DNA from 3 places in the uncultured Chitinibacter sp. genome. Region 3 is predicted to be linked to each of the others. Evidence: predicted binding sites of a transcription regulator. Region 3 holds the regulator's gene; each other region holds the start of a gene.

The links. The regulator FliA, encoded in region 3, starts transcription of late flagellar genes. The targets are predictions, from matches to a motif close to GCTAAAGNTNNNNNNNNNNCNGCCGATAAT.
Positions count from the first base shown of each region.
Region 1: QV747_RS08590 (flagellinolysin) is a predicted target of FliA. The motif match lies at 4,844-4,873, and genes of this name have one in related genera.
Region 2: QV747_RS01285 (chemotaxis protein) is a predicted target of FliA. The motif match lies at 1,738-1,767, and genes of this name have one in related genera.

Region 1 covers NZ_CAMFLP010000005.1:178,570-188,634, forward strand. The annotation lists gene QV747_RS08565 (ABC transporter permease) at 1-1,177, opposite strand, end outside; gene QV747_RS08570 (ABC transporter ATP-binding protein) at 1,174-1,890, opposite strand; gene QV747_RS08575 (hypothetical protein) at 2,029-2,916, opposite strand; gene QV747_RS08580 (MFS transporter) at 3,186-3,755, shown strand; gene hslO (Hsp33 family molecular chaperone HslO) at 3,831-4,709, shown strand; gene QV747_RS08590 (flagellinolysin) at 4,914-6,659, shown strand; gene pepN (aminopeptidase N) at 6,723-9,356, opposite strand; gene QV747_RS08600 (nitrite/sulfite reductase) at 9,589-10,065, shown strand, end outside.
Region 2 covers NZ_CAMFLP010000001.1:261,967-272,031, reverse strand. The annotation lists gene QV747_RS01300 (SpoIIE family protein phosphatase) at 1-36, opposite strand, end outside; gene QV747_RS01295 (STAS domain-containing protein) at 55-360, opposite strand; gene QV747_RS01290 (PAS domain-containing sensor histidine kinase) at 434-1,618, opposite strand; gene QV747_RS01285 (chemotaxis protein) at 1,807-2,766, shown strand; gene QV747_RS01280 (chemotaxis protein) at 2,788-3,729, shown strand; gene cheY (chemotaxis response regulator CheY) at 3,787-4,176, shown strand; gene cheZ (protein phosphatase CheZ) at 4,213-4,983, shown strand; gene QV747_RS01265 (chemotaxis protein CheA) at 5,009-6,940, shown strand; gene QV747_RS01260 (EAL and HDOD domain-containing protein) at 7,016-8,236, shown strand; gene QV747_RS01255 (hypothetical protein) at 8,306-8,623, shown strand; gene QV747_RS01250 (hypothetical protein) at 8,657-9,010, opposite strand; gene QV747_RS01245 (neutral zinc metallopeptidase) at 9,061-9,912, opposite strand; gene QV747_RS01240 (DNA internalization-related competence protein ComEC/Rec2) at 9,977-10,065, shown strand, end outside.
Region 3 covers NZ_CAMFLP010000012.1:80,147-90,211, reverse strand. The annotation lists gene QV747_RS13455 (DNA translocase FtsK) at 1-1,559, opposite strand, end outside; gene QV747_RS13450 (1-acyl-sn-glycerol-3-phosphate acyltransferase) at 1,684-2,430, opposite strand; gene QV747_RS13445 (flagellar motor protein) at 2,578-3,321, opposite strand; gene QV747_RS13440 (RNA polymerase sigma factor FliA) at 3,322-4,062, opposite strand; gene QV747_RS13435 (ABC-type transport auxiliary lipoprotein family protein) at 4,101-4,676, opposite strand; gene QV747_RS13430 (MlaD family protein) at 4,673-5,719, opposite strand; gene QV747_RS13425 (ABC transporter ATP-binding protein) at 5,716-6,486, opposite strand; gene QV747_RS13420 (ABC transporter permease) at 6,489-7,592, opposite strand; gene QV747_RS13415 (AAA family ATPase) at 7,585-8,475, opposite strand; gene flhF (flagellar biosynthesis protein FlhF) at 8,468-10,065, opposite strand, start outside.

The sequences.
Region 1 (10,065 bases), on a different contig from region 3:
TCAGGCCGGTGACGGCGCTGGCGGCGCCTAGCAGCACGCCTTCACATAAAAACAGCTGGCGGATACCGCGGGCCCGCAAGCCCATGGCCCGCAAGGTGCCGATTTCGACTGTGCGCTCCACAATCGCCATATTCATGGTGTTGCCCACCGTGAACAGCACGATGGCGCCGATCAGGATGGCGATAAAGCCGAAGATGGCGGCAAACATGCCGGTGATCTGGCCGTAACTGGGGTTTAAGGTGGCGAAATCCTGCACCGCCAGTGGCTGCGCCTTAAACTGGCTGCGCAGCAGGGTTTCAAGCCGTTCGCGGGCGGCGGGCATTTGGGACGTGTGTTTCAGCTGCACCACCACCGCGGTGACTTTGGGCGTGTCTTGGCCGTAAATCAGCTGTTGCGCCTGGCGCAGATGCAGGGTGATGGCGATATCGTCCAGCTCTTTCACCCCCAGCTGCTCGGCTTTCACCACATCCAGCGCCGCCACATTGGGCGCGCCATGCGCATTGGCGGCCAACAGCTCAATCCGTGTGCCGGCTTGAGCGGCTGGCGCTGCTGGGTTTTGGCTGGCTGCGCCCAAGGCAGCTAGATCAGTGGGTGTCGCGGTTTTGCTGGCATCCATCGCCTCGTGTGCGGGTTGCGGGCAATGTTTGACGTTTAATTCGCCACACAGCTGCAATACCCGTGCCACGCCCGTGCCGATGGTGGCGCCATTGGGCGCGCTGCCGGTGAGCGGCAGTAAGCGGGCGGCGCCGGGAAAGCGGTAGTCATTCCATTGCCGCAGCTGATTTTGCTCGTCCACCACCACGCCGCTACCTAGCACAGTGCGCGATACTCCAGCATTAAAATTTCCGGCAATCCCGCCCAGGCTGAGCGTGGGGGTCACGACCGTGAGCATTGGCCGCAATACCGGGTCGGCTTCGATGGTGCGGATTAAGCGCTGGTAATCGACAATGCCGTAGGCAGCCGGGTTGCCGCTGCCAAACAGAAAATAATCACGATGTTGAATTTGCAAATGGCCGCTGCTGCGCACAAAGCCGGTTTGCAGGCCCAGATTGATATTGCCGCTATAGCCGCCGAACAAAAGCACGGCCATCAAGCCGATGGTCATCGCCAGCAAGGTGGCCAGCGAGCGGCGGCGATTGCGCGTTAGATTGCGCGCGGCCAAAGTCAGGATTTTCATGCGTAGGCCCTCTCAGGGTGCGGCTGGCTTGCCAGGTTGCGGCTTTCGACGATGCGGCCATCGCGGATAAACACCGCCTCATCGGCCGCCGCCAGCACTTGCGGATCGTGGGAAGAAAAAATAAACGACACCTGCAGATCGCGTTGCATCTGCCGCATCAGCGCGATAATTGCCGCGCCGGTGGCTTGATCGAGATTGGCCGTGGGCTCATCCGCCAGAATCCATTGCGCATTGGTGGCCAGCGCCCGGGCAATAGCCACCCGTTGGCGTTGCCCGCCCGAGAGTTGGCCGGGGCGATGCTGGGCCTTGTCGGCAAGGCCGACTGCAGCGAGTAATTCCATCACGCGGTTGCGCCGCACCTGAGGTGGCACTTTGGCCAGAATCAGTGGGTATTCGACGTTTTCATAGGCCGATAACACCGGCAGCAAATTAAAGTTTTGAAAAATAAACCCAATCTGCCGGGCCCGAAAATCCGCCAGCTGATCGTCATTCAGCCGCGATAAAGGCTGGCCATTGAGGATGATTTCGCCGCTTGTGGGGCGATCGAGCGCGCCAATTAAATTCAGCAATGTGGTTTTGCCACTGCCGGAGGGGCCGGAAAGTACGGTAAAGCGATTGGGCTGAATATCCAGCTGGATATCGGTCAGCGCCGGCACGCTAATGTCGTCCAGCCGGTAGCGCTTGTTCAGCTGGCGAATTTGCAAGATAGACATGGTGGTTTCCTTCAGATCGCTAGTGAGCTAGCAGTGGATGTCACTACTGTATGGCGTTGGCATGGGCGGTGCTGGTGGCTGCGACGAGCTGCATGGCCGCGGGATAAAACGCCACCCGCACCGATGAATGACCGCGCTTTAGAAGGTGCCGCTGACCGCAATCGCCATAAACGGCGCTGGATCGTGCTTTTCCTGGCTGATTTCGCGTTCTTGGGCGTCGTGCAGGGTGAGCTTGCCCGCCAGACCTGCGCCCAGATAGGCATCCAGTCGCATAAACGGGCTAAAGGCATAGCCGGCGCGCACAAACACCGGCACCGTGGTTTGCTCTAGTACTCCGCCTGCGGCCACGGTATTGTTGGCGGCGAGCCGGCTGCTGTAGCTGCGGATGGTGGCGCCGGTGGCCAGCTCCAGTTTGGGCAGGGGGGACCAGCTTAGCTCCAGCCCTGCCGGGCCAACGGGGCCGGCGCTAAATGGGTTGTGCAGGCGCAAGCTGGGACTAATCCGCCAATCGACCACAATAAACGGAAAGGCGCTGGTGTTCTCTAAACCGCTCCAAGCCGAAATACCCAGCCCGAGCAAGAGATCGGGGCTCCATGCGCGCGCAATAAAGCCGGTTGCACCGTAGCCGAGGGCATCACTGCGCTTGGCATCGGCTTCGCCGGCGTATTCGATCCCCGGCGCGATTTGATAAATCCAGCCATCTTGGCTGGCGTACTGATAGCTCACACTGAGCCCGGCCCGTTCAAGGGTTTGCCATGGCGCGCGCCCGCCCCAAGCTTTGGGCTGGGTAAAGGTCCATTTTTGCTTGCCGCCGCTGATGTCGAGCCCCAGAGTGCGCTGCGGATCGAGGCGGTGTTGCACACCAATGCCCACTTGCTGCCAGTTAAAGCGCGCTTCGCCGCCGCGATTGAGTTCAAAATCGCGCGTGAATAAATAGCTGGCGCTGTAATCAACGCTTGTGTCGTTGGCGTAAGCCAGCCACGGGGTGCTGAGCGCCATTAGCGTCAGCCAGATCGATCGATGCATGGTGTTCTCCAGTTGTATGATGAGACCGCAGGGCGGTGCGAGCACTGTACGCAGCGGCGGCAGAGCACTGGATGACATGCGATTAAATGCCTTTAGCATCGATAAACGCACCGGATGGGCGATAAAGTGCCGGCTGGGGGCTAGCCCCTTGGTAAAACGGGCCGTGACTTGGCGGGGGTAAAATGCCGCAGCGCTGGGCGGCAAGGTTGACGCCTGCGCCCGCTGCGGCTCAGACTTTGGTTTTTCGGACAGCAGGAACGCAAAAAACCATGACAACGGTAGTGGTGGTGCGCAAAGACGGCCAGATTGCTATTGCGGCAGATAGCCAATCAACTTTTGGAGATATGCGGCTGGGTGCGCTGGACGATGCGCGCTGGAATAAGATTTTCCAGCACGATGGCAGCTATTTCGCCATTTGCGGCAGCGCCGCGCATGATCTGGTGCTGCAATCGGCGCTCAAACGGATTAAGAACCTTGATTTTACCAGCCGCGCCGCCATCTTTGAGTCATTCCGCAAATTACACGCCAAGCTCAAGGAAGAGTTTTACCTCAAGCCCGAAGAGGAAGAGGACGACCCTTACGAGTCGAGCCAGATGACGGTGCTAATCGCCAATGCCTACGGCATTTTTGGCGTTTATAGCCTGCGCGAAGTGTATGAGTTTCAGCGATTCTGGGCGATGGGCAGCGGCCGCGATTACGCGATTGGGGCCATGCATGCGCTGTATGACACGCTCGATGCCGCGGCCTTGGCCAAAGCCGGCATCGAGGCCGGCTGCGCCTTTGATGTGAGCTCTAGTCTGCCGATGACCAGCTATCAGCTCACCGAGCAGCTGGGCTAGCCGGCCGCAAGCCGGCGGTGGGCTTCGGGTATAATGCGCGGCAATCCAGATTAATCCGATATTTAGGTTGTAGTGATGAAAGATGTTTTGGAACGCTTCCTGTTTGACAACGCGCCGGTTCGTGGCGAACTGGTGCAACTGGAAGCCACCTATCAGGAAGTGCTCAATCGCCATGATTACCCAGCTATCTTGCGCGAGCGTCTGGGCGAGCTGATGGCGGCTGGCGCTTTGCTGTCGGCGATGCTGAAATTTGATGGCACGCTGATTATGCAAATGCACGGCCCCGGCGCTTTGCAGCTTTTGGTGGTGGAAGTGACCAGCGAGAAAACCCTGCGGGCGACTGCGCGTTGGGATGCCGAGAAAATCGCGGCCGCACCGAGCGATTGGTCAATTGCCGAGCTGCTGGGCGGCGGACGCTTCTTTATTACCCTTGATCCACGCGTGGGTGAGCCATATCAGGGCGTGGTGGGCATGCAAGCGGGCCAAACCGTGGCGCAGATTATCGAGCATTACATGACCCATTCCGAGCAGCTGGATACCCGGCTGTGGCTCGCCTGCCAAGATGGCATGGCTGCCGGCATGATGCTGCAAAAAATGCCCGCGCAAGACGATGCCGAGCAAAGCTGGGAACACTTGGTGACCCTGGCCGACACGGTCAAGCACGAAGAGCTCTTGCAATTGCCACCGCGTGAAACGCTGTATCGCCTGTTCCACGAAGACAGTGTCCGCGTATTCGAGCCGGCAACGCCCCGCTTTGCCTGCACCTGTTCGCGCGAGCGCGTGGGCGGCATGATCAAGCTGATGGAGCGCCCAGAAGTGGATGAGCTTTTGGCCGAACGTGGCCAAGTGCATGTGGTGTGCGATTTCTGCGGCAAGGAATACGGCTTTGATGCCGTTGATGTCGGGGCGCTGTTTGCCACCCATGAAGCGCCGGGTAGTACCGCGATCCAATAATGGGTATATCGCTCTGGCCTTTTAATATCAAGCGCTAGCAGCCGATACCCCTCAGAGAATAACCGGCCGCTTGGCCGGTTTTCTTTTGTGGGGCAGCCTGTCGCGGGATGCGTGCAAAGATTTTTCTTTCAAGGCTTAAAGTATTTTGTCAAGTTGCCGATAGCGCTGATGATGGGGTGTTTCCCCGCCTGAGGTGTTTGCTCCATGCAAATTACGACAAACGTGCCCGCGCTGAATACGCAGCGCCACCTGGCCCAGACCGGTACTGGTCTGAGTCAGGTCTTGTCACGTCTGTCGTCTGGCCTGCGCATCAACTCCGCCAAGGATGACGCGGCCGGTCTGGCGATTTCCAGCCGCATGGAATCGCTGATTCGAGGCGATCAGCAAGCTGTGCGCAATATGAATGATGGCGTTTCCTTATTGCAGACCGCTGAAGGCGCGATGAGTAATGCCGCCGATGTCGTGCAGCGCATTCGAGAGCTAGGCGTGCAAGCTGCCAACGGCAGTTTGTCGGGCTCGGATCGGCAAGCCTTGCAGGCCGAGGCGAATCAACTGCTGCAAAGCCTCAGCACCCAAGCGCAGAATGCCGAATTTAACGGCCAAAAAATCTTTGCCCAATCGGAAAGTAGCTTGGGGGGCGATGCGGCTCGGCGCGGCATTATTGATGGCTTGAAAATGGGCTGGCTGGAAGAAGCCGAAACCCGGATTACCAATCTGCTGGGCATTACCGCCGATGGCGTTGATCTGAATATCGTCTTTGAGCCACCGGCAGGCTCGGGGCTGAGTAATGTAGCGGGCGGCGCTGCAGCGGCCGTCGGTAGTACAACCGGTACAGCCGACGCCAATGGCAAAACTCTGAATATGTTCCTCTGGATTGACCCCGAGGATTTCAAACCGCCCAACCTACCTGATGGTGGTGGCGTGGCAATGGACAATGGCACGGTGTATAGCGACCGGATTATTGCGCATGAAATGGTGCATGCCGTCATGGGGCGCACCATGAACTTTGCCCCCATGGATACGTGGTTCAAAGAAGGGATGGCCGAATTCATCCACGGTGCCGATGAGCGTCTCTTTGCCGATACCTCGGGCGGTACCAGTACGGCGGTGGCTTTAAGCTATAAAACCAACCCCGCCAGCGGCTCGGCGGTGTATAGCGGCGGTTATCTGGCGGTGCGTTATATGCATCAGCAAATTAAAGCCGCCGGAGGGGAGGGGATCAAAGACATCATGACCTACCTTAGCAAAAATACCGGCTCTACCCTCGATCAGGCGCTCACCAATGCCAGCCATGGCGCCTTTGCCAGCTTTAATGATTTTGATAGCAAATTTCTGGCCGCTGCGGCCACGCCGGCCCTGTTTACCAATCTGGGCGTGAACCTCACCAATGCCGATACCGGCGCATTGGGCGGTGCCGATGTGGATGGCAAAGCGCCGCTGAGTAGTACCGACGTATTTAAAGATCAAGGGACGCAATTTAATAAGCAGGTGCTCAAGGGTTTTAAGCAGGTATGGGCGGCGGGCACGACTGGCATTGATGTGCAGGGCGCAACGGGGCTAAAAGAAACGACCTTTCAGGTGGGCAATGGGGCCGGGCAAAAAATCACCGTGCAGTTTGGCGGGATGAGTGCCAAAAATCTGGGGCTGGATGATATCGATCTGGTGAAGCTGCCCACACTGGCGATCGCCCATGCTGATGAAGCGCTCGATTATATTAATGGCGAGCGGGCCAAGGCTGGCGCTAATTTATCGCGCTTGCAGTCGGCGATTAATAATGTCAGCAACACCATCGAAAACAATAGCGCGGCGCGCTCGCGAATCCGCGATACCGACTATGCGCAGGAAACCGCCAATCTCACCCGCCAGCAAATACTGCAACAGGCCGGCACAGCCATGCTGGCACAAGCCAATAGTTTGCCGCAGCTGGCCCTGTCACTGCTACGTGGCTAAGCTTCGCAAGCTGCAATAAAAAACCGCCCTGAGGGGCGGTTTTTTATTGGCTGCTGCTCGCATTTACTGCGCGGCTTGCAGCGCTTTGCTCACAATCTCGTAGGTGTCGGATGACAAACCTTCGTGCGCGCGGATCCGCTCCAGCTCTTGCTTCATCAGCGACTGGCGTTGCGGTTCGACCTTGGTCCAGCGATTAAAGCTGCCAGCCAGGCGCGCGGCCACTTGCGGGTTGATGGCATCGAGCTCAATGATTTTGTCGGCGGCAAAAGCATAGGCATAGCCATCCGCGGCATGGAAATGCTGCAAGTTCAGGCTGCAGAATGAAGTGAGCAAGGCCCGGACCTTATTCGGGTTTTTCAGCGAGAAGGCCGGATGAGCCAGCAGGCTTTGCACGCGGTTTAATGCGCCTGGGCGGCGGCTGGTGGCCTGCAGGGCAAACCATTTATCCATCACCAGCGCATCATCGTGCCATTGCTGGGCAAAATCGGCCAATTGCGCTTCGCCGCCGTCGCGATTGACCAGCGCCTTGAGAGCCGCCAGCCGGTCGGTCATATTGTCGGCTTTGCGATATTGCTCGGCCAGCAGGCTGCCGATCATGGCTTCATCGAGTTCAGCGAGGTAATCAAGGCAGACGTTTTTCAGGCTGCGGCGCGCTACTTGCTCACCGCCGTAGCGATATGGGCTGCCATCATTCAGTTGTTGATAGTGGGCCAATAGCTCTTGGCGCAGTTCGCGCGCAAGCTGCTGTTTCAGGCTGCTACCCACCAGCGCCAGGCGGCTAGGGTCGACGGCGTCCAGTTGCTCGAGCAGGTATTTTTCATCCGGTAATTCCAGCATCAGCGCGACTAATGCTGGGTCCAGCTTACTATTGAGCACCTTGCGATAGGCTTCAATGAAGTTGGCCGGTGCCAGTAGCGGTTGTTCGGCCGGTTGGCGATACAGTTGCAGGATCAGTTTCACTGCCAGCTGGTTTGCCGCTTCCCAGCGGCCAAAAGCATCACTGTCGTGTGCCATCAGGAACAGCAGCTCTTCATCGCTGTAGGCGTAATCGAGCACCACGGGTGCGGAAAACTCACGCGACAGCGATGGCACCGGTGGGCAAGGCACATTGATAAAGGTGAAGCTTTGTTCGGCTTCGCGCAATTCCAGCACCCGCGTTGGCGCGCCGGCAGTGGCTTCGCCCGCGAGCTGCAGCGGCAAATCTTGGCCGCGGCGATCAATCAGACCGACGGCAACCGGAATATGGAATGGCAGCTTCTGGCTTTGGCCCGGTGTGGCCGGGCAGCTTTGGCGCAGGGTAAGGGTATAGCGCTGCGCGCCCGCATCATAAGCCCCGCAGGCCGATACCCGGGGGGTGCCAGCCTGACTGTACCAGCGTTCAAACTGGGTCAGGTCGACTTGATTGGCATCGGCCATCGCGGCGCGGAAATCATCGCAGGTGACCGCCTGCCCATCGTGGCGCTTAAAGTACAGATCCATCCCTTTGCGGAAACCGTCGCGACCAAGCAGGGTTTCGTACATGCGCACGATTTCGCTGCCTTTTTCATACACAGTGAGGGTGTAGAAGTTATTGATTTCCAGATATTCATCCGGGCGGATGGGGTGCGCTTGCGGGCCCGCATCTTCGGCAAACTGATGCGTGCGTAGCACGCGCACATTGTGAATACGCTGTACGGCGCGCGAGCCGATGTCGCTGGAAAACTCTTGATCGCGGTAAACGGTCAGGCCTTCTTTCAGGCTAAGCTGGAACCAATCCCGACAGGTCACGCGGTTGCCGGTCCAGTTGTGGAAATACTCATGCGCTACCACGGCATCAATGCCGTCAAAGTCGGCATCAGTGGCGGTTTCGGGCTTGGCCAACACGTATTTGGTGTTGAAGATATTCAAACCCTTGTTTTCCATCGCGCCCATATTAAAGTCGGAAACGGCCACGATCATGTAAGTGTCCAGATCGTATTCAAGGCCATAGCGGCTCTCATCCCAGGCCATGGCTTTTTGCGCTGCGGCCAGGGCATGATGGCATTTATCCAGATCACCCGGCTCGACATAAATCTCGATGTTGACCGTACGGCCGGATTGCGTGGTGTGTGTACCGGCCAGGTGCACCAGCTTGCCGGCGACCAAGGCAAACAGATAGGCTGGCTTTTTGAATGGGTCTACCCATTTCACCCAGTGACGGTTTTTATCTAAGTTGCCGCTGCCCACGCGATTGCCATTCGAGAGCAGGACCGGGTACTTGCTCTTATCCGCGATAATGGTGGTGGTGAATTTGGCCATCACATCGGGACGGTCGAGGTAATAGGTAATCTTGCGAAAGCCTTCGGCTTCACACTGGGTAAAGAAATTACCATTGCTCTGATACAGGCCCATCAAGCTGGTGTTGTTGGCTGGATCAATGGTGGTAGTGATTTCCAGAATGCCATCTTCCGGCATCTGGGTAATCGTGAGCAGATCCGCTTGCGCTTGGTAAGCGCTGGCGGGCAGAGTGGCGCCATCGAGCTTAATGGCATCCAGTTGCAATGCTTCACCATGCAAAACCAGCGGGGTATCTGCCGCGACATCCTTATTACGCCGGATGATCAGGCGTGAATGAACTTTGGTCTGGGTATCTTCCAGATCGAAAGTCAAATCAACGCGGTCAATCAGATAGTGTGGGGGGGTATAGTCCAGACGCTGGATGGCTTGGCGGCTGCTCATAGGATGCGGCTCTTTTTAGGGCAAATAAAGATTGCAAGATTAACCCCAGCCCGATGGCAAGACAATGACTGAAACCCCCAGTGGCAACTTGCCGACAATCGAGTGCTTTTTCGGCTTTGCGCTGGATCAGATAGAACTAAAAAACTGATACATATTCAAAAAGAATCGTTCTCTTGGATATAGAACGGCGGTATCATGACGGACTATTAGCCGTTTTACCGGATTGACCGCCATGTATATTTACGACGAATACGACCAGAAGATCGTGGATCAGCGCGTTGCGCAATACCGCGACCAGACGCGCCGCTATCTGGCCGGCGAACTGACTGACGATGAATTCCGCCCTTTGCGTTTGCAAAACGGCCTGTATATCCAGCGCCATGCGCCGATGTTGCGCGTGGCCATTCCTTACGGTCATTTGCGCAGCAAGCAGGTGCGCAAGCTGGCTGAGCTGGCCCGCAAATATGACAAAGGCTATGTGCACTTTACGACGCGCCAGAATGTCCAGTTCAACTGGCCGGCGCTGGAAAACGTGCCGGAGATGCTGGCTGAACTCTCCACCGTGGAAATGCACGCGATTCAAACTTCTGGCGCCTGTATTCGCAACACCACTTCGGATCAATTTGCCGGGGTGGCGCATGATGAAATCGTCGATCCACGTCCATGGTGTGAAATTATCCGCCAGTGGTCGACATTCCATCCGGAATTC
Region 2 (10,065 bases), on a different contig from region 3:
AATAGCTTCGGTGTCGTCGACGACCAGAATTTTCATCTGTTTGGTCCGCAGTCTTTAGCGGATGGTAAAGATTTTACCAAAACATGCGATTTCGAGAACTTGCTTCACGGTATCGCGGCAGTTAACTAAGGCCAGCGTTTTGCTCGCAGCAGCAATTTTCTCTTTCAACAGCAAGAGCATCCCTAGCGCTGAACTATCCAGATAGTTGACGTTTTGAAAATCCACGAGGACTTCTTTGATGTCTGGATTGGCGATGATGGATTCACAGACCTGTCTAAATTCACGATGCGCACTGAAGTCGAATTGACCAGACAAGATCACACGACCGACATTGCCTTCAATTTGAACCGTAGGAGTCATTCTTACACCAACCTTTAGCAGATTTCATTCATCAAATCAGGCTACAGAATTACTATTCCGCAGTCATGCCTAATCAGTCTTGTTCTAACACATTAGTGCTGTCAGGCAATCGAGGCAAGCAAATCTTGAAGTTACTCCCCATTTTCGGGGCTGAGGTAACAGTCACTTCCCCACCATATGCCTTAACCATATTTCTTACAATCGCCAAGCCCAAACCCGTACCACCTTTCTTAGTCGTGAAAAAGGGCTCAAACAAGCGTGGTAAAACGTCAGCCGCGATCCCTTCCCCATAATCAACCACTTCCAACTGCAAGCTAGCATCAGAGTCTATCAAGCGACAAAGCACCTCGCCATCCACTACAGACGCCTGGCAGGCATTTTCCAAAAGATTCATGATTGCACCGCTTAGCTCTTTATGATTCGCCGCAACCATTGCAAATAATTGCGGCACATCTGTAGTCAAACGGACGCCCTTGGGCTCATAAATCGACCGAACTTCCGACACCGCCTCATGAATCACATCAACCAAATTGACTGTACTAATTTGCTGCGGCGTGCCCCTAACAAATTGCAGCATGTTTTGCACCAACACCTCAAGACGACCCAGCCGTTCATTGGTTTTGGCTGCAAATTTTAGGCGATCTTCTTCTCGCAGTTCTGGGCGTTGCAAATGCCCGGTATAGAGTAATGCTGCAGCCAAGGGCGTTCTCAGCTGATGCGCAAGGCCTGCCGCCATTTGCCCCATGGCGGCTAAACGGCCCTGACGCTCAAGCTCCGCCCGCATCTGAATGGTTGTAGTGACATCATGCAACAGCACCAACTCCACGCCTTCCTCAGGCACCTGCACCTGCTCAATCCGCACATAGCCCGACTCGCCGACATCACCAAATTGCCAAACATCGGACTCAACTAATTTCAAGCGATCACTCAATACGTTTTGCCATTTACTCCCAAGCGCCACTGCACCCAACAGCTCGAAACCACGCTGATTGCAACTTACAATTTCACCAGCTGCGTTCACTTCCAACACACCCGCCGGAAGCTTCTCTAGCAGCAAACTGAGCCTTCGTGACAACACTGCCTTTTCTTCATATTGTTTTTTTAGATGCCCATTCGCAACAGCTAACTGCTCAGTCAATGAAGCAACATCACGCTGCAGCTCAGCATAAGCATTTGATAATTGACGAGAAGCCTCGGTAAAAAGCGTGAAAGCTTCTTCCAGCTCCTTGGGATTCATTGTCTGTAGGCTTTGCTCCACCAGAAACCTTCCTTGTTGCTTTGGGATTTTTGCATTATAAATGGCTTAATTGCGACGGCCATGCTTACTGAGTTGATCAAATTCAGCATCGTGCAAAAGGGGTTAATTTAATCAGTTACCCTTCATTTTTTTGCCCATGCGCCGATACCTGCTAGCTAAATTCAACGTGCGAATTATGGAGCCTTGTCGTGTCAGACCTTCTCAAAAATATTGATGCCAGAACCAAGCTTGCCGGCACAAACAAACTGGAGATTCTGCTGTTCACACTGGGCTTAGATCAGCGATCAGGCCGGCGTGAAACCTTCGGGATCAATGTGTTCAAAGTACGTGAGGTGATGCGTACGCCTGATATCACTCAGGCCCCTGATATGCCATCTTCGGTTGAGGGCATGGTGAGTCTACGCGGCGCACTTGTACCAGTGATTGACTTGGCCCGTTACGCCGGCATCCAAACTGAAAGCCGCCCAGATATTATGATTGTGTCTGAATACAACGGTCACACGCAGGGCTTTTTGGTTGAAGCTGTAGATACTATTCTGCGGCTTGACTGGTCCGTGATGCGTGTACCGCCTGACATGCTTACCGTGCAAATGGGCGGGCTGGTTACAGCAGTAACCGAATTGGAAAACGGCAAGCTCGTGATGATGTTGGATGTGGAAAAGGTACTGGCTGAAACCACTCAAAACAGTAACCGCGTCGATACCACCACCGTTATTCAGAACCAAAAAATCGTGAATAAAACCGTATTCTTCGCCGATGACTCACTGGTTGCTCGCAGCCAGATTGAGCAAACGCTAGATGCCATGAACATTCATCATGCCCATGCCATCAACGGTAAGAGGGCCTGGGAAGAGTTGCTCCGAATTGCCCAAGCGGCGGAAATTCAGGGTGTTGCAGTGAAGGATCTGATCCACCTCGTACTCACTGACGTTGAAATGCCTGAAATGGATGGTTATATGTTAACCAAACAGATTAAGAGCGACCCACGTTTTGCAGGAATTCCAGTGCTAATGCACTCGTCACTATCGGGCCTTTCGAATCAAAAACTGGGGCAGTCAGTGGGTGTCGATGGTTACGTGGCCAAATTTGAACCACATAAACTGTCCCAAAGCATCGCCAACTTCCTGTTGCGTGATGTCGATAATTAAGCCGAATAACTGGAGCAAGCTATGAGCAAATCAGAACAAACCAATCTGCTTGAAACAGTTGACGCACGCACCAAATTAGCAGGCTCCAATAAAATGGAGATCCTACTGTTTACTTTAGGTACGCGTGAAATATTCGGTATCAATGTATTCAAAGTACGTGAAGTATCGCAAACGCCCAAAATCACCAAAACACCCAATATGCCCCATGGAGTGGAAGGTGTACTTTCACTGCGCGGAAATATCATTCCAGTCATTGCGCTGTCGCGATTTGTTGCCACCCAAGAGAAACCAGTCGGCGATACCACTAGCACCATGATCGTGACTGAGTTCTCAAAACACACCCAGGCCTTTTTGGTTCATGATGTAGATCGGATTATTCGGGTCGACTGGGATAAGGTTCGAGCCCCTGAAAGTATGCTCGCTGGCAATCAGGCGATGATTACAGCCATCACTGAACTACCGGATGGCAAGCTGGTATCAATTTTGGACGTAGAGCAGATTCTCGCAACGGTAATCGGTGAACCGATTGTTCCCGATCTGCCTAAATCGCATATCAGCTCGGATACTTTCATGTTCTTTGTTGATGACTCACTAGTGGCGCGCAAAGAAATTGTCAGTGTCCTGGATAAGATTGGCGTTAAATACCATCAGGCCAATAATGGCAAAGAGGCATGGGATAAGCTGCAGAATTTAGCTAATCGTGCAGTTCATGATGGTGAGTATCTAAAAGACAAGCTGAAATTAATCCTTGTCGATGCGGAAATGCCTGAAATGGATGGCTATGTACTAACGAAACATATTAAATCAGATCACCGTTTCCAAGGCATTCCAGTGGTAATGCACTCATCACTTTCATCCAATGCCAATAGAGCAATGGGTGCCAGTGTAGGCGTTGATGCTTATGTGGCTAAATTTGATCCGATTATTCTGGCAGACACTTTGGTTCCATTGCTTGCCAGCTAAATAGAAATTCACCTCTCAGTTTTTTGAATGCGCCTACAACGCAGAATGGAGTAAGTTATGGCAGATCAGAACATGCGTTTTCTCGTGGTGGATGATTTTTCCACCATGCGTCGCATTGTGCGCAATCTCTTGAAAGAACTTGGTTTCACCAATGTGGATGAAGCTGAAGATGGTCAAGTTGCGTTACACAAACTGAAAAATGGCCAATTTGAATTTGTCGTAACTGATTGGAATATGCCCAATATGACTGGCATCGAATTGCTCAAAGCAATTCGTGCAGATGCTCAGCTCAAGCATCTGCCAGTTTTAATGGTTACCGCAGAGGCAAAGAAAGAGAACATCATTGAAGCTGCAACTGCTGGAGCGAGTGGTTATGTTGTCAAGCCATTCACTGCAGCCACGCTGGATGAGAAGCTCAAGAAAATCTTTGCCAATATGGGCAAATAACAATCCATCAGACAAAACAAATCGCAGGAGAACACTGTGAGTGATCCAGCAATCCAAGGCGGAGATTCCGCTGATCTTGAAGCGTTATTTGACAGCATTGTCTCAGCAAATCACACCGAGGCAGCGCCTGTAAACGCCCCAGTCACAACCGCAGTCACTGAAGAACAACAAACTGCATCAAGCAATGCAGAAATGGTTGAACCTGCGAAATCTATGTTTTCGCATATCGGTCACCTAACGCGCAAACTGCACGACACACTGCGTGAACTCGGCCTTGACAAATCGCTAGAAACAGCGGCGAGCTCAATTCCAGATGCACGTGACCGCTTGTCTTATGTCGCGACCATGACTGAACAAGCTGCAGAAAAAACACTCAACGCATTGGATGTGGCCAAACCGCTGCAAGATGCCATTCTTGAGCAGTCGCAACAATTGAGCCAAGAGTGGGATCGTTTTTTTGCTAAGCAACTCTCGGTTAATGAGTTTAAGGCTTTGGTTGAAAAAACTCACCAGCACCTCAAAGACACCACGCAAAAATCAGAGCAAGTCAGCAATCAGATGCTGGAAATTATGATGGCCCAAGACTTTCAGGATCTGACCGGCCAAGTGATTAAAAAAGTTCTGGTCATGGCCAAAGATATGGAGTCACAGCTGCTGGACTTCCTCTTAATGTTCAGCCCCAATGCGGGCAAGCCCGATGAATCGAGCAGCCTCCTTAACGGCCCAGTCGTGAAATCTGAAGGGCGTACCGATGTCGTTACCAACCAAGAACAGGTCGATGACCTGCTGGAAAGCCTCGGCTTCTAATTGAAGCATATAGAAGGAGAATATCATGAGTGATTTTGCCGGCATGGAAGACCTGCTACAGGATTTTCTGACTGAGTCGTCAGAGCTCCTGTCCGAAGTGGATAATAAGCTTGTTGAACTGGAAAAACGTCCGGATGATCGAGCACTTTTAAATGATATTTTCCGCGGCTTTCACACCATCAAAGGTGGCGCAGGCTTTTTGAATGTCGATGCGATGGTTAGTCTTTGCCATCGTACGGAAAACCTGTTCGACAAACTCCGTAACGGTGAATTAAAGCTAACACCAGAAATCATGGATGAAATCCTGATGGCCACTGGTGCAGTGCGTGACATGTTTGGCGCAATGGCACAGTCGCGTCTCCCAGCCCCGGTAGATCCATCCCTGCTAGAAAGATTGGATAACGTACTGGAGGGCAAAGAACTATATGCCACATCGGCAGCAGTAGCGCCCCCTGCGCCTTCAGTAGCAACGCCAGCTTCACCAGCCAGCAGCCCACAACCGAATGGTGAAGAGCATAATTGGCAGCAATTGTATGATGTACTGCTTGATCAAGCCCCTAGTGCTTCAGCCAGTTCTGAACCACAAGTGATCGAATCCACCGCGACCGTGATTGAGACTAAGCCAGCAGCACCTGTCGCCCAAGTTGCAGACCCAATGCTGAGTCTGAAACCTGCGGCAGCAGTTCCAGCTACGACGGCACAGCGCGCACAATCCAACGCGGCATCTCAGCAACTCTCGACACAAGAGACTACCATCCGGATTGATACAGTTCGCCTTGACCAGGTACTGAATCTATCCGGTGAGATTGGATTAACCAAAAATCGTCTGACCACACTACGCTCTGACATCATGTCAGGGAAAATGGATACCGGTACACTAAAAGCATTGGATGAGGCTATTGGCCAGCTCGATTTGCTGGTTGGCGATTTGCAAAACGCGGTAATGAAAACGCGCATGCAGCCAATCGGCCGGCTGTTCCAAAAATACCCTCGCCTTGCTCGTGATTTGGCACGGCAAATGGGCAAAGATGTAGAGCTCATTATCTCAGGTGAAGAAACCGAGCTTGATAAAACCATGCTGGAAGATCTGAATGATCCTCTGGTGCACTTGGTGCGAAATGCGGTTGATCACGGTATCGAGACGACAGAAGAGCGGATTGCTGCCGGCAAACCAGCCAAGGCTGTGGTTGAACTGTCTGCGACTCAGGTTGGTGATCATATTCGGATCGAAATTACCGATGATGGTCGTGGGATGCGGCCGGATGTTATTCGCCGCAAAGCCATTGAGAAAGGCCTTATCGATATTGAGACGGCAAATAGCCTTGATGACAAACAATCACTGCAGTTGATCTTCTTGCCCGGCTTTTCTACCAAAGATCAGATTTCAAGTGTATCTGGCCGCGGCGTGGGCATGGATGTGGTGAAAACCAACATCCAAAAACTGAACGGTCGGGTGGATATTCAATCCATCGTTGGTGATGGCTCACGTTTTACAATTTCCCTACCATTAACTTTGGCCATTTTGCCGGTGCTAGTGGTCAAAGTATGCGATCAGCCATTCGCGGTGCCTTTGGCCATGGTGCGCGAAATCATCACTATTCGCCAAGAACAGGTGCAGGAAGTGTCTGGGCGCGCCACCATTGTCGTGCGCGATGAGATCCTCTCTGTACGTTCACTAGCGAACCTGATTGGCTGGGAGGAAGTTCAGGTCCCCCAGTTTGGCGTACTGATGCAATCAGCGGAGCACTCATTTATCTTGGCGGTAGATAGCTTCATTGGTCGTGACGACGTGGTCATTAAACCACTACAACATATCCGTCCTAAAGGTATCGCTGGGGCCACTTTATCGGGCGATGGCTCGATTGTCTTGGTGCTAGATATGGAAGATCTACTTGCATCGACCCATGCCGACCACTCAGCAATCAAAACATCACGTTTTGCACAGGATTTAGTGTAAGCAAGGCTTGTTGATTGCAAGCAAAAACATTAGGATAGCCTAATAAACACAGGGGCATAGCCAGCAGGCTTTAACATGACGCAAGAACATGCATTTATTGGTCGCCAGCCGATCCTCAATCGTCAGCAGCAGATTATTGGCTACGAATTACTATTCCGTTTGAATCAGGATGCCCAAACGGCGGATTTTTCCAGTGATATGCAGGCGGGTACCAATGTATTGGTAAATACCATCTCCAATATGGGAACCGATTGGCTGGTAGGCGATAAGATTGCGTTTATTAATGTCGCGGAGTCGATGCTGGAAAGCAATTTCTTAGAGTTGCTGCAACCACAGCGCGTAGTCCTCGAAATTGTTGAAACCACGCAAACCTCGCCTGAACTATTAAACCGGATTGCGGAGCTGCGTAACCAGGGTTTTGGCATCGCCCTTGATGATTTTGTGCTGACCCCACAAACAGCACCAATGATTGAGTTTGCAAACTACATCAAACTCGACATTCAGCAACTGGGAATGGCACAAGTGCCTACCCTCTCGAAAGAGTTGCGCAAATATCCTCTACTGCAAGTCGCCGAAAAAGTAGAGACCAAAGAAGAATTTAAGCAGTGCCTTGATATCGGCATGGATTGCTTCCAGGGGTACTACTTCGCGCACCCTGTCACCCTGTCGGCTAAGGTAATCAATCCGGGTTACGCCAATATTCTGAATTTGCTGAATATGTTGCGTAACAACGCTGAGATTCGCGATATTGAAAACGCCCTAAAACGCGATGTAGCGCTATCGTTTAAGCTGCTGCGTTATATTAACTCGGCGGGCTTTGGCTTGTCGTGTGAAATTCAGTCCTTCCGCCATGCCGTGACCATATTGGGCTATCAGAAGCTCTACCGCTGGCTCACGCTTTTACTGGTGACCGCCGGCGCAGAAACTGGCTCACCGCCTGCGTTACTTAAAACTGCCGTCACTCGGGGGCGCTTGGTTGAGCTTCTCGGCTCGCACCTGCTTGATGGCCAGGACAAAGATAATCTCTTTATCGTGGGCATGTTCTCCTTGCTGGATGTCTTGCTAGACATGCCGATGGAAAACATTCTCGAAACCCTTATCTTGCCGGAAACAGTGAGCGATGCCTTGCTCACACGTACCGGCATTTACGGGCCATTCCTCGAACTGGCCGAGGCCTGTGAAGACCCATCCATGGCCGAAGTGCCGCGGCTATGCGAGCAGCTACAAATTACTCCAGACATGCTTAATCGTGCACATGTGCAAGCACTGCAATGGGTTGAAGAGCTCGGGGTTTAATTCTTTTTTGTCGATTAAAAAATAAAACCACGCTCCGCGTGGTTTTATTTTGCAGTGGAGAATGCACACATGTATGTCAGTCGCGATACAGAAGGGCGAATCATCTCGCTCCATCAGGAAGCCACTGCCGAAGCTCAAGAGGCGATCAGCCCCCGAGATCCCGAAGTAATGGCATTTATCGGCCAAGGCTCGGAGCTTGATCATTCCGACAGCTCCTTAATCCGGGTTATCGAAGACTTAGTCGATGTGTTAATTCAGAAAAATGTGCTGCGACTAACGGATCTGCCAAACGCGGCCCAAGCCAAGCTGCTTTCCCGCAAAAGCTTGCGCCAGCGGCTAAGCCACAGCCTTGATTTATTGAATGACAATGACAAAGGGCTGCTTTAAAGCAGCCCTTGCGTGATCCACTAGTAAAACGCCTTACTTTTGTTGCGTTTCACGCAAAGTAAAGCGGTAACGTTCTTTCACAAGCGGCTCATTAATATCCGCTTCGCTGATTTTCAGGCCCAGCTTTTGCGCTCGCTCGGCCATGCCGGCGTAACACTTGCTCTTCACCTCATCAGGCGCAGCGTGCTCGCCAAACAGAAGCTTGCCGCAATCAGCGAGAATCTCATTAAACTGCGCAGGGTTGGCATTGAGCAAGGCATTGGCATAACGCGGGTCATTAGCCTGCGCTTGGGCAGCAGGCTGAGCCGTGCCGCCTTGGTTTTCAGCCTGATCACCACAGGCCATCAACAAACACGATAAACCGGCAGCCAGTAAGTACTTCAGCATAAATCTCTCCTCCTATTCTTGTTGCTGAATGTACCGAAAAACCAGCCAAACTACAAAATTACTTGTGGATCGAAGGTATTACAGTGGTTTAGATCACCCGCTTGCATGCCGCGGCGAAACCAAGTCATCCGCTGCGCCGATGTACCGTGGGTGAATGCATCTGGTACCACCGCCCGCCCAGCGCTGTGTTGCAGGGTATCGTCGCCAATCGCATTGGCGGCTTGCAGTGCTTCATCTAGATCATTCGGATCCAGCAAACCACGCTGGGCGGCTGAATGGCCCCATACCCCAGCCAAGCAATCAGCCTGCAATTCTAGGCGCACCGACAGCTGATTGGCGGCCGTTTTACTCAACTGCTGCTGTCGGGCATGCACTTGCGCAGAGATACCAAGTAGGTTTTGTACATGGTGGCCCACCTCGTGGGCGATTACATAAGCTTGGGCGAAATCACCAGGCGCGGCATAGCGTTGGGATAGCTCTCGGAAAAAGGCCAGGTCGATATACACCTTTTGATCAGCCGGGCAATAAAAAGGCCCCATCGCGGCACTGGCAGAGCCACACGCCGATTGCACCGCACCGCTGAAGTACACCAGCTTTGGTTCATGATATTGGCCACCGCGGGCCGCAAAGATCTGCTGCCAAGTGGCCTCGGTATCCCCCAGAATATGCCGCACCATCTGCTTGGCAGTGGGGTCTTGCGAGGCCGCATTGGGCGCTGCGGCCGGGACGTGCACCTGCTGCTGTGCCACCATCCCCAAGATTTCGAGCGGGCTCTTGCCCAGTAGCAGCCCGATGACAACCACCACGGCAACCCCACCCAGACTCAGTCGCCCTAACCCTGCACCAGAGCGCCCAGTTTGGTCTTCCACATTACTGCTTTCCCGCATTTGATCCCAGCGCATCAGCCCGCTCCTCTCACCATCAGTTGCAACTTGTAAACCTTATGCCCAGCAGCTAGCTATAAGCATGCAGGCTATCCATCCACCATCCTCACGCTTGGCGCTACTAGCAAGCTATGCCGGGCTCATTTCGATTCCGCTCGGCATCAGTATGGC
Region 3 (10,065 bases):
GCCGCCAACTTCATATCGGTCACTACCGGCGCCAGTAAATGCGGAATGCCGTCGTAAATCGACAGCTCCAGCATTTTCGGGTCGATCATGATAAAGCGCACATCTTCGGGCGTGGCTTTGTACACCAGCGACAGAATCATCGCATTCACGCCCACCGATTTACCCGAACCAGTGGTACCGGCCACCAGCATATGCGGGGCTTTGGCCAGATCCGTAACAATCGGTTTGCCGGTGATGTCTTTACCCAGTACCAAAGTCAATTTGCTATTGGAGGCCTGATAAGGCTCGCTGGACATTATTTCGGCTAGCCGGATCATTTGCCGGGTCGGGTTGGGTAATTCCAGGCCCATATAGGTTTTGCCCGGAATGGTCTCTACCACGCGGATCGACACCAACCCCAATGCACGGGCTAGGTCTTTCATCAGATTCACAATCTGCGCGCCTTTCACCCCCACTGCCGGCTCGATTTCATAGCGGGTAATCACCGGGCCCGGGTAGGCCGCGACGACTTTGACTTCGACATTGAAGTCCGCCAGCTTGCGCTCGATCAGCTGGGAGGTGAATTCCAGCGTTTCCTTGCTAATGGTTTCCTGTGCTTGGGGCGCTGGGGTGAGTAGGCTTAAAGCGGGTAAATCACCTTCGCTGACGATGGGTTGCACGACTTTGCGTGGGGCGGGTGGTGGCGGTGGAGGCAGCTCATCTTCAGCAAAGAGCATTGGCTGCGCCGCCTGCCGGGCTTGTTCGGCCTGCAGTTTTTCCTGTTCTTTCTTTTCGCGTTCGAGTTTTTTCGCCACCGGCACCTCGGCCGGGGCTTGGGCAATAATCAGCGGGGCTTTGTCATCTTGTTTCTTTTTCGCGGCTTGTACTTGCTCTTCACGGGCGCGCTTGGTCATGCGACCGATCCGGCGGTCGTGGGCGGCCTGGATGCCATCGGCCACTTTCAGCGCAGCCCATTCGATGGCTGCACCGAGGTTTTCCATGAGATTGAGCCATGAGAGCCCGGTAAACAGCGATACGCCCAGCCCGAAGCTGGCGAACAGCAGCATGGTGGCGCCACTAAAGCCAAAATTCGCCATTAGCCAGCCGCCCAAGCTAAGCCCCAGAATACCGCCCGGCTTGTGCGGTAGCTCCAGTGTGAGGCTATGCAGGCGCAGCGCTTCCAGACTGCTGCTGGAGAGCAGAATAAACACAAAGCCAATGCAGGCCAGCAAGACCACAGGGCGCGATGACTCGGTGACTCGGTCAATCCGCCGGTAGCCCCATAAGATCGCCGCCACCAGAAAGAGCGTCCACCACCAGGCTGAGACGCCAAAGGTATAGAGCAACACATCGGCCAGCCAGGCGCCAAACGCGCCGCCGCGATTGTGGATCATGGCCTCCGTTGCGCTGTGTGACCAGCCCGGATCCGAGCGGTGGTAGCTGGTGAGGGCGAGCAAGACAAAGCCCAGCAGTACCACCAGCAGCAGCCACCAAGACTCGCGCAGTAAATTGGCCACGGGCGCAGGCAGGGCCGGCCGGGTCGAGACATTGGGGACGTTTTTCTTGCGAAACAGGGGCATGGTGTGGGGCTGATGGACAAACGCTTTCGCGATTATAACGGCTGGGCTGCGCACTGCAGCAGAAAAGCGACTAATGCGGCATATTTATCTGTCGTGGGCGTGTCAGCTGCGGCGGCGAGGGGCTTTATTGCAAAAAACGCGCTTGCCAGGCTTGGTATTGCGCGTAAACCTGCGCATTGAGCTGCTCTTTATCCGGCTGGCTGGCCGGATCGATCGGGGGGAACACATGATAATGCACCACCCGGTTGCGACTAGTGCTAATGCGCCAGATTTTTTGCAGCAGGGTTTCGCCCGGCCCCCATTCAAAATCGGCCTGCGCCTCGTGATGCAAAAATACGGGTAGCAGCGGCACGCCAGTGGCTTGTGCGGTGACAAACGCGCCGTGTAGAAAGCGCGGCGCCAGCCAGCGGCCTTTGCAGCCGCCTTCTGGGTAGAGCGCAATATTGTGTCCAGCTTGCACCGCAGCGATCAGTGCCTGCTGTGCCGCTTGGCGCGAAGCTTTGCTTTCCCGCTCCACAAACAACGTGCCGGCCGCGGCGGCAATTCGTCCGACTAGCCACCAATCGCGCACCTCGTGTTTGGCCAAGCTGCGCACTGGAAACAGTGCCGGAATTCCGACGTCTTCCAATGCGGAGGGGTGATTGGCGATCAGGATAAATTGCGCCGGCAGTGGCCCGGGGTAGTGCTGATGCAAACGTAATTGCACCCCCAGCGCGCGCACAAAACAGCGACACCAGCGATGAAATAGTGCGGGGTATAGGTGGCTAAGCCAGCGCTGGGGCAGCATTGCGAGCAATACCATCAGCAGGGTAAAGAATAGTAGATCAAGCCAGCCGAGTAAGCGCCAGCTGAGGAGCAGCAAAGTCTGCATGGCTTGCCCCGAGATGGGTGGGATAAGCTGACTATAGCGGCTGGCAGGCCGCTTTGCCGCGAGGCAGTGGGGATGGGGAGGATCGGTTGGGGTATTGCGCTAAAAGTCTTGATAGATAATGCTTTTAGATCAATACCTGCCCGGGTATTAGTGGTGCAGGAAACCTGCCAGCTTGTTTTCGAGCAGGCGCGGATTTTCGCCATTGGCGATGGTTACCAGCCCCTCGGCCACCATTTCACGTCGGCGCACTTCCAGCATCACATAATGCTTGAGCTTATTGGCGATCGGTAGCAGCAATAAGTTGGCCGCACCCACGCCGTAGATGGTGGCCACAAAAGCCACGGCAATCCCGGCGCCCAGTTTGGATGGGTCGGTGAGGTTTTCCATCACATGAATCAGCCCCAATACCGCGCCCAAAATCCCGAAGGTGGGGCTGTAGCCGCCGGCAGACTCCCAGATTTTGATCGCGGCGCGGGCTTGGTCTTCGTAGGCATCGATATCCAGCTCCAGCGCGCGGCGCACGGTATCGGGCTCGGCGCCATCCACCACCATGGTGAGGCCGCGTTTCACAAACGGATCTTTTTCGCTATTGACGTAGGCTTCTAGCGCGAGCAAACCACCCCGGCGAGCCTGCTGGCCCCAATTCATCAGGGTGGCGAGGATTTTGCGAAAATCCATATTCGGGGGGATAAAAATCCAGCGCAGCATTTTGATGCCGGCGACGAAATGGCGCATTTCGGTTTGCAGCATCACCGCCCCGGTGGTGCCACCGATCACGATCAGAAAGGCGGTAAATTGCACCAGCGAGCCAATGTGCCCGCCTTCCAGCCAGTGGCCAAGCACAATGGCCGTCAGGCCGAGGATGATGCCAAATACACTGATTTTATCCATTTAACTCAGCCAGTCTTTGAGTTTGCTGCGCAAACGGGCCACCGCTTGCGCATGCAGTTGGCACACCCTTGATTCGGAAACGCCCAGTACGGCGCCGATTTCTTTCAGATTCAGCTCTTCGTCGTAATACAGCGCCATCAGCAGTTTTTCGCGCTCGGGCAAAAGGCCAATGGCTTCGATCAACTGACCGCGAAAACGGCCGTCGCTCAGAATATCGATGGGGTTGGCTTTGTGATCGGCAGCATACTGATCGAGCTGATCATTATCGCCATCTTCTTCGAAATCTTCGTAATGCACCAGCTGATGGCCACGGGCTTCGCCCAGCATGGCTTGATAATCGGCCAGCTCAATGCCCAGCTGGCGTGCCACTTCGCCCTCGGTGGGCGCGCGGCCTTGCTGTTGTTCCAGCGCGACAATCGCTTTTTCGATCTCGCGCATGTTTTTGCGCGCTTGCCGCGGGAGCCAGTCGGCGTTGCGCAGCTCATCGAGCATGGCGCCCCGAATGCGCTGGCTGGCAAAGGTTTCAAACAGCACGCCGGCTTCCGGATCAAAATTGCGCGCCGCTTCCATCAGCCCCATCAGGCCAACTTGAATCAAATCATCTACTTCCACGCTAGCCGGCAGCTTGCTCATCATGTGATAGGCAATTTTGCGCACCAAGGGCGCGTGCTGCTGCACGCGATCTTCTTCGCTGCTGCTTTGGGTGCTGCGATAAAGGGAGAGGGCGCGGTGAGCTGACATAAGACGGGTGAATTCAAATCGGCTTTTAGTGTAGCTGACTAATCCGCTTTTGACGAAGTCAGTTGTTGCTCTAATTGCGTCAGTGCGCGGCTCAGCGCCCGCTGCAGACCGGCGGCGGCGGCCTCAGGCTCGGCGCTGGCCAGTGCTTCACGGATCGCCAGCGGGTAGCTAAAGCTTTGCGTGCCGCGATGCAGCTGCAATTGCAGCTCCAGCACCGCAGCGGGCTGGGCCGGATCGCTCACATCGATATACAGCGCGAGTAATTCACCCTCCAACAGCCAGCTGCTGGCAGCGCTGCCGGCGCTGGGCAGTACTTGGGCAAATAAACCGCTGCTGCGCAGCCATTGGCGCAGATTTTGGCTCAGTTGTACTGGCGGTGGGGCAAGAAAACCATGGTAGGGGTCGGCCACAAAGCGCTGCGCTGTTTCGCGATAAACCAGTGCGCTATCGCGAAAAGGCGGCGCCGCGCGCAGCTCTTGCACTTGCAGCGCGCCAAAACGGACGCTTTGGGCGCTGCCCGTGCGACTGGCTTGCAGCAGAAAATCCTGCCGCGCTGGTGGGGTAGAGCTGCAGGCGGTGCAGCACAGCAGCAACAAACAAAGCAGTTTTTTCATGGCTTAGGCGGCGTGTAACGCGGTGGATATTGATCAAACAGTAGCGAGCTGGGGCGTTGTTTGGCCTGTTCGCTCAGGGCTTTCAGATTGCTACTGGTGGCATTGAGATTATCGATGATTTGCTGCACATCACCTTCGCGCTGGCCGCTTAGGCGATCTAGCCTAGCGGTAATGGAATCAAGCCGCGCCACGGTTTGGCTTAGCTCCGGCCCCGATAGCAGGCGATCTGCCGATTGGGCGGCACTGGCCAGATGTCGCGCGGCCTGTTGCAAAGACGGATCCGCCAGCATCGTGCCCAACTGCTGATTGCTGGTGCGCACTTCCTGAATCAGGGCAGAGCTTTCACTGGCAATTTGCGCCAGGGGCAGGCCATTGACGGTGCGCAAGAGCTGGGTGCTTTGCCGGCTGAGATTAGCGGTATCGAGCTGATCGAGTTTGGTGTTGAGGGTGCGTAAGGTCTGGTTAAAGAGCCCGATGGATTCATTCAGATCCAGTCGCTGCATTTTGGCCATCAGATCTTGGGCACTGCTCACCAGCTGATTCACCGTGCTATTGGCCGAGGGGATATACAGATTTTCGGGTTTCCACTGAATGGGTAGGGGCGGATTATCACGCGGGTTTTCGTAATCGATTTCCAGATAGCTGGTGCCGGTAAGGCCCTGCGGTGAAAGTTTAACCCGCAAGCCTTTGCTGATTTCGCGATTTAACTGCGCTTGTGCGCTCTCGCCCGCCGCCGGTTCGCCCAGAATGGCATGATCAAGCTGGGCTTCCACCAGGACATATTGCTGGCGCTGGGCCGCGGGCAGCTCGCCTTGATAACGGCTGTAGGTAAAAGTAATGGCGGTGACCTCGCCAATCGCCACCCCGCGGTAACGCACTTTCGAGCCAATATCGAGGCCTTTTACCGATTCATTGAAGTAGGTTTCCAGTGTGCTGCGCGGTTGCCACCAGCGGCCGCTGCCCACGCCAATCAGCAGGGCTGCGCCCAGCAAAATGGCGAAAATGATGAATAATCCTAAGCGAAAGTAAGACGGTTGCTTCATAACACACTCGCTGTGCCGGCGCGGGCGGGGCGCGCAGCGTGGAAAAAGTGGGCCACCCGTGGATCGCTAGCTGCCGCCAGCGCAGCCGGGGTGTCGATGGCCAGAATACCTTGGATGGATTTATCCAGCATGATGGCCCGATCGGCAATCGCCGCAATGCTGGCCAGCTCGTGGGTGACTACCACGATGGTCACGCCTTGCGTTTCGGCCAGCCGGCGGATCAGCTGATCCAGCTCGGCTGACGTGACCGGGTCAAGGCCAGCGGAGGGCTCATCCAGAAATAAAATCTGCGGGTCCAGCGCCATCGCCCGGGCGATGGCCGCGCGTTTTTGCATCCCGCCCGAAAGCTCCGCCGGGTAAAAATCGGCAAATTCTTCCAGCCCCACCAGCCGCAGTTTCAGGCGCGCCAAGGTATCGATGGCGGCTGGATCCAGCGGGCTGAAACTGCCGAGTGGGAGCTTGATATTATCCAAAATCGATAGCGAACCAAACAGCGCGCCGGATTGATACATGACGCCAATCATGCGCAGTATCTGCTCGCGAGCCTGATTATCTGCGCCCACCAGCTCATTACCCTGGATGAGTATGCTGCCGGCCAGCGGAGGGTAGAGGCCGATCAGGTGTTTAAGCAGGGTGGATTTGCCGCAGCCCGAGCCGCCCAGAATGGTCACCACTTCGCCGACTTGAATATCAAAATCCAGCTCGCGCAAAATCAGGCGCTCGCCCCAGCCACAACTTAATCCGCGCACCTGAATCGCTGGCTGCATGCTTACCATCCCAGGTGGTAGAACACCACCGCAAAGAGGCCGTCGGTCACCACCAGCAAGACCAGAATCTGCACCACTGCGCGGGTGGTCGAGGCGCCGACGGCGCTGGCGCCATTGCCGGTGCTCAGCCCGCGCAAGCAACCCACCGAGGCCACTACCAGCCCAAAGGCCACGGCTTTGATCAGCCCGGTAAGGATATCCAGCGGCGCCACTTGGCCGCTGAGCTGCGTCCAGAAGGTGGCCAAGGGAATTCCAAACCCTTGCAAGACGATGGCCCCCCCCAAGAGGGCAATCACCGAGGCCCAAATTGCCAGCAACGGTAGCATCAGGGCGCCGGCCAGCAGTCGTGGCAGTACCAGAAAATTCATGGGCCGGTAGCCAAAGGTGACCAAAGCGTTGATTTCTTCATTGACCTTCATGGTGCCGATTTCGGCGGCAAACGCCGCGCCAGTGCGCCCGGCGAGCACAATCGCGGTCATTAGCGGCCCCAATTCGCGCAGCACGGACAAGCCGAGCAAATTAGCCACAAAGACTTCCGCCCCGAATTGCCGCATCGGTATCGCTGATTGAAACGCCAGAATAATCCCGAGCAAAAACGCAATCAGGCTGATGATGGGCAGGGCATTGGCACCCACCTGCTCGCACTGGCGCCACAGCTCGGCCCTGCGCAATAGCTGCGGGCGGCGCAAAGTGAGGGCGAAAGCGGCAGCCGCTTCGCCAATAAAACTGATTTGCTCGGCCAAATCATTGAGCCAGAGGCTAATGGCACGGCCAAGGCGGCTGATCAGTGGTAGTTCACCGGTTGGGGCGGGGATGTGTAATGGCTGACTGGGGTTGAGCGCCTGCAAGAGGCGCTGGCCATCGGCCGAGAGATGTTGCAGTTGGGCGCCCGCTTGGCTTAATTCAAACAGCAAGGCCGCGCCGGCGCCATCCACGCGAGTGACGGCGGCTAAATCGAGGGTTTGTCCTTGCCAATCGATCGCGCGGCAGGCAGGCCAGAGCTGGCTGGTGCTGTGTAAAGTGAGTTCGCCGCTGATGGCATAGCCCCCGGCGCGCAGCTGCAATGACTCGGCAATAGTCGTGGCGGCTGCGCTGGGCTTAGCCATGTTGCAGCCTTTCGCTGAGCAAGCGCGATGATTCCACCAGCCGGTGCACAAAATGCCCCGGGCTGGCATTGATGGTAGTGGGGGGTATCCAGCGCAAGATCACATCTGCCAATTGCCGCAGGGCAATACTAGCCTCGGTATCGGGATAGGCCTCCAGCACGCTACGGCCTAAACGCATGGCGCGGTTCAGTTTGGCGTCTTCCGGCACAAAGCCGATCAGTTTGAGCTGCAGGCTGCCCAGAAACTGCTGGCATACGCTGCGCAAGCGCTCAAACAGCGCCATGGCTTCGGTGAGGTTATCCACCCGATTCACCAGCACCCGAAAATCGCGCCGCGCATAATCGAGCGCCAGCTGTTTGATGGCGGCATAGGCGTCGGTGAGAGATTCGGCGCGATCCGAGAGCACAATCACCACATCGTCGGCCGCCAGGCTCAGACTAGGGATACCGCTGCCCCCGGCCGGGCGGGTATCGAGCAGCAGATAATCCACATGCTCGGTCAGCGCTTCAAACTCGGCCGCCAGCCAGCTTTGCTCGGCTTCGTTGAGCTGGCTCATGCTGTGCGGGCGGCTGGCCAGCGGTAAAAGCTGGGCATTCAGCGGCGTATCGATCAGGCAATCGGCCAGTGTGGCTTCACGGCGCAAGACATGTTCAAGAGTAAAACCCTGCTGCAGGTGCAGGCGATTGGCCACGTTTTGTGCGCCGCTAAATTCATCCAGAATCATCACTTCACGCTGGCGCTCGGCCAGTGCGGCGGCCAGATGGATGACCAGCGTGGTGGTACCGGCATCGCCGCGGCCGCCACACAGGCTGATGCTACGGCAGCTCACCGGGTTGACCAGTTGCCGGAGCCCGGCGGCCTGATCTTGCCAGCGTTTAGGCACGGCCCGCTCCCAGATTCAGGGTGAAATCGGTGGGGGTATCTTGCGTGCTCATAAAGAGCGGGTATTCATCCCGTTGCAGCTGAAACACGCTATTGTCCTGCTGGGTTTTAAAAGCCCGGTCGAGCAGGTAGCTGAGATTGGCGCGGTGCAGATCTTCCGGTACACGCTGGCCATTGGTCACAAACTGCAGCGGCAGGCGATGGCGAATCGCCACATCCAGGCTGCCACCCAGCGCCACGGTTTCATCGAGCTTGGTCAGAATGCAGCCCAGCAAATGATGGTTGCGATAGCGCCGCGCAACATCATCCAGCGTGCCAGCATGGGCATTGGCCGCCAAGAGCAAGATGGTGCCGACATTGTCGTGCCCCAGCATGGCCAATTGCTCGCCAATGCGCTGGTCGCGCTGGCCCATCCCGACTGTATCAATCAGCACCAAGTGGCGCTCGGAAAGCTCGCCCAAGGTCAGTTGCAGATCGGTTTCGTCTTTTACCTCATGTACTGGCACGCCCAGAATCCGGCCATAAATGCGCAGCTGATCATGCGCGCCGATCCGGTAGCTATCGGTGGTGAGCAGGGCCACGGCTTGCGGCCCGTAGGTGAGCGCCGCGCGTGCGGCCAGTTTGGCGACCGTGGTGGTTTTGCCCACACCGGTCGGGCCAATCAGGGCATACACCCCGCCGCGCGCAACCAGATCGTCGTTTGGCCCGGTGGCTGGCAGATTATGCGCCAGCGCGGCTTTCACCCATTTGATGCCGGTATCCAGGCTCATGCCGGCCGGCATTTTGTCGATCAATTGCCGCGAGAGAGCGGCACAAAAGCCCGCGCCGAGTAAGAGGCGCAGAATTTCGAGTTTTTCCGGCGCATGCTTGCTCAGCTCGCCCCAGGCCATGCCGGCCATCTGGCTTTCCAGTAGGCCACGCAACATGCGGATTTCGCGCGCGATATCCTGCATGGCTTCTTGGTCGATGTTATTTTGGGGCGCAGCCGGTTCGTCTTCAAAACTAAATACGGGTAGCGGTTTGCTTGGCTCGGCCGCCGGGCGCCGTGGCGGTGGGGCTGGGCGCGCTGTGGTGCCGGCAGGGCGTTCTGGCGGCGGTGGCACCACGCGTTCACTGCGCTGGCTGGCAAATTCGGTAAAGGGCACTTCCTGCCGCGCCGCTGGCTCAGTGCGCGAGCTCAGTTGGGCCTCGCTGCGGGGGCTGAGATGTGGTTCTGGCCGCGACTCGACCGGGTCAAGGCGCGGTTGGCGATTGCTGCGCAGTACCGAGGGCGGCTCGTACGGGCTGTCGTCCAGTTCTTCCGGCGTTTCGTCGTCAGGAATGGCATACGAGCGTGCCAGCGCTTTGGCAATGCCCGGGCGTGGCGCTTCGGTTTGCGCGCTACTCATCAGGCGGGCGCCATTTTGCGCCGCACGCGGGCTGGGCTTAGGCGGCGCGCTGACCGTTTGCACATTGGTGAGCGCGGCGACATCGGCATCGGCGACGGCCATGATTTCGATCCCACCGCCGGCCACTTGCCGGTTGGACAGGATAAGCGCGTCCGGGCCCAGTTCATCACGAACTTGGCGTAGGGCTTCGCGGGTGGTGGCAC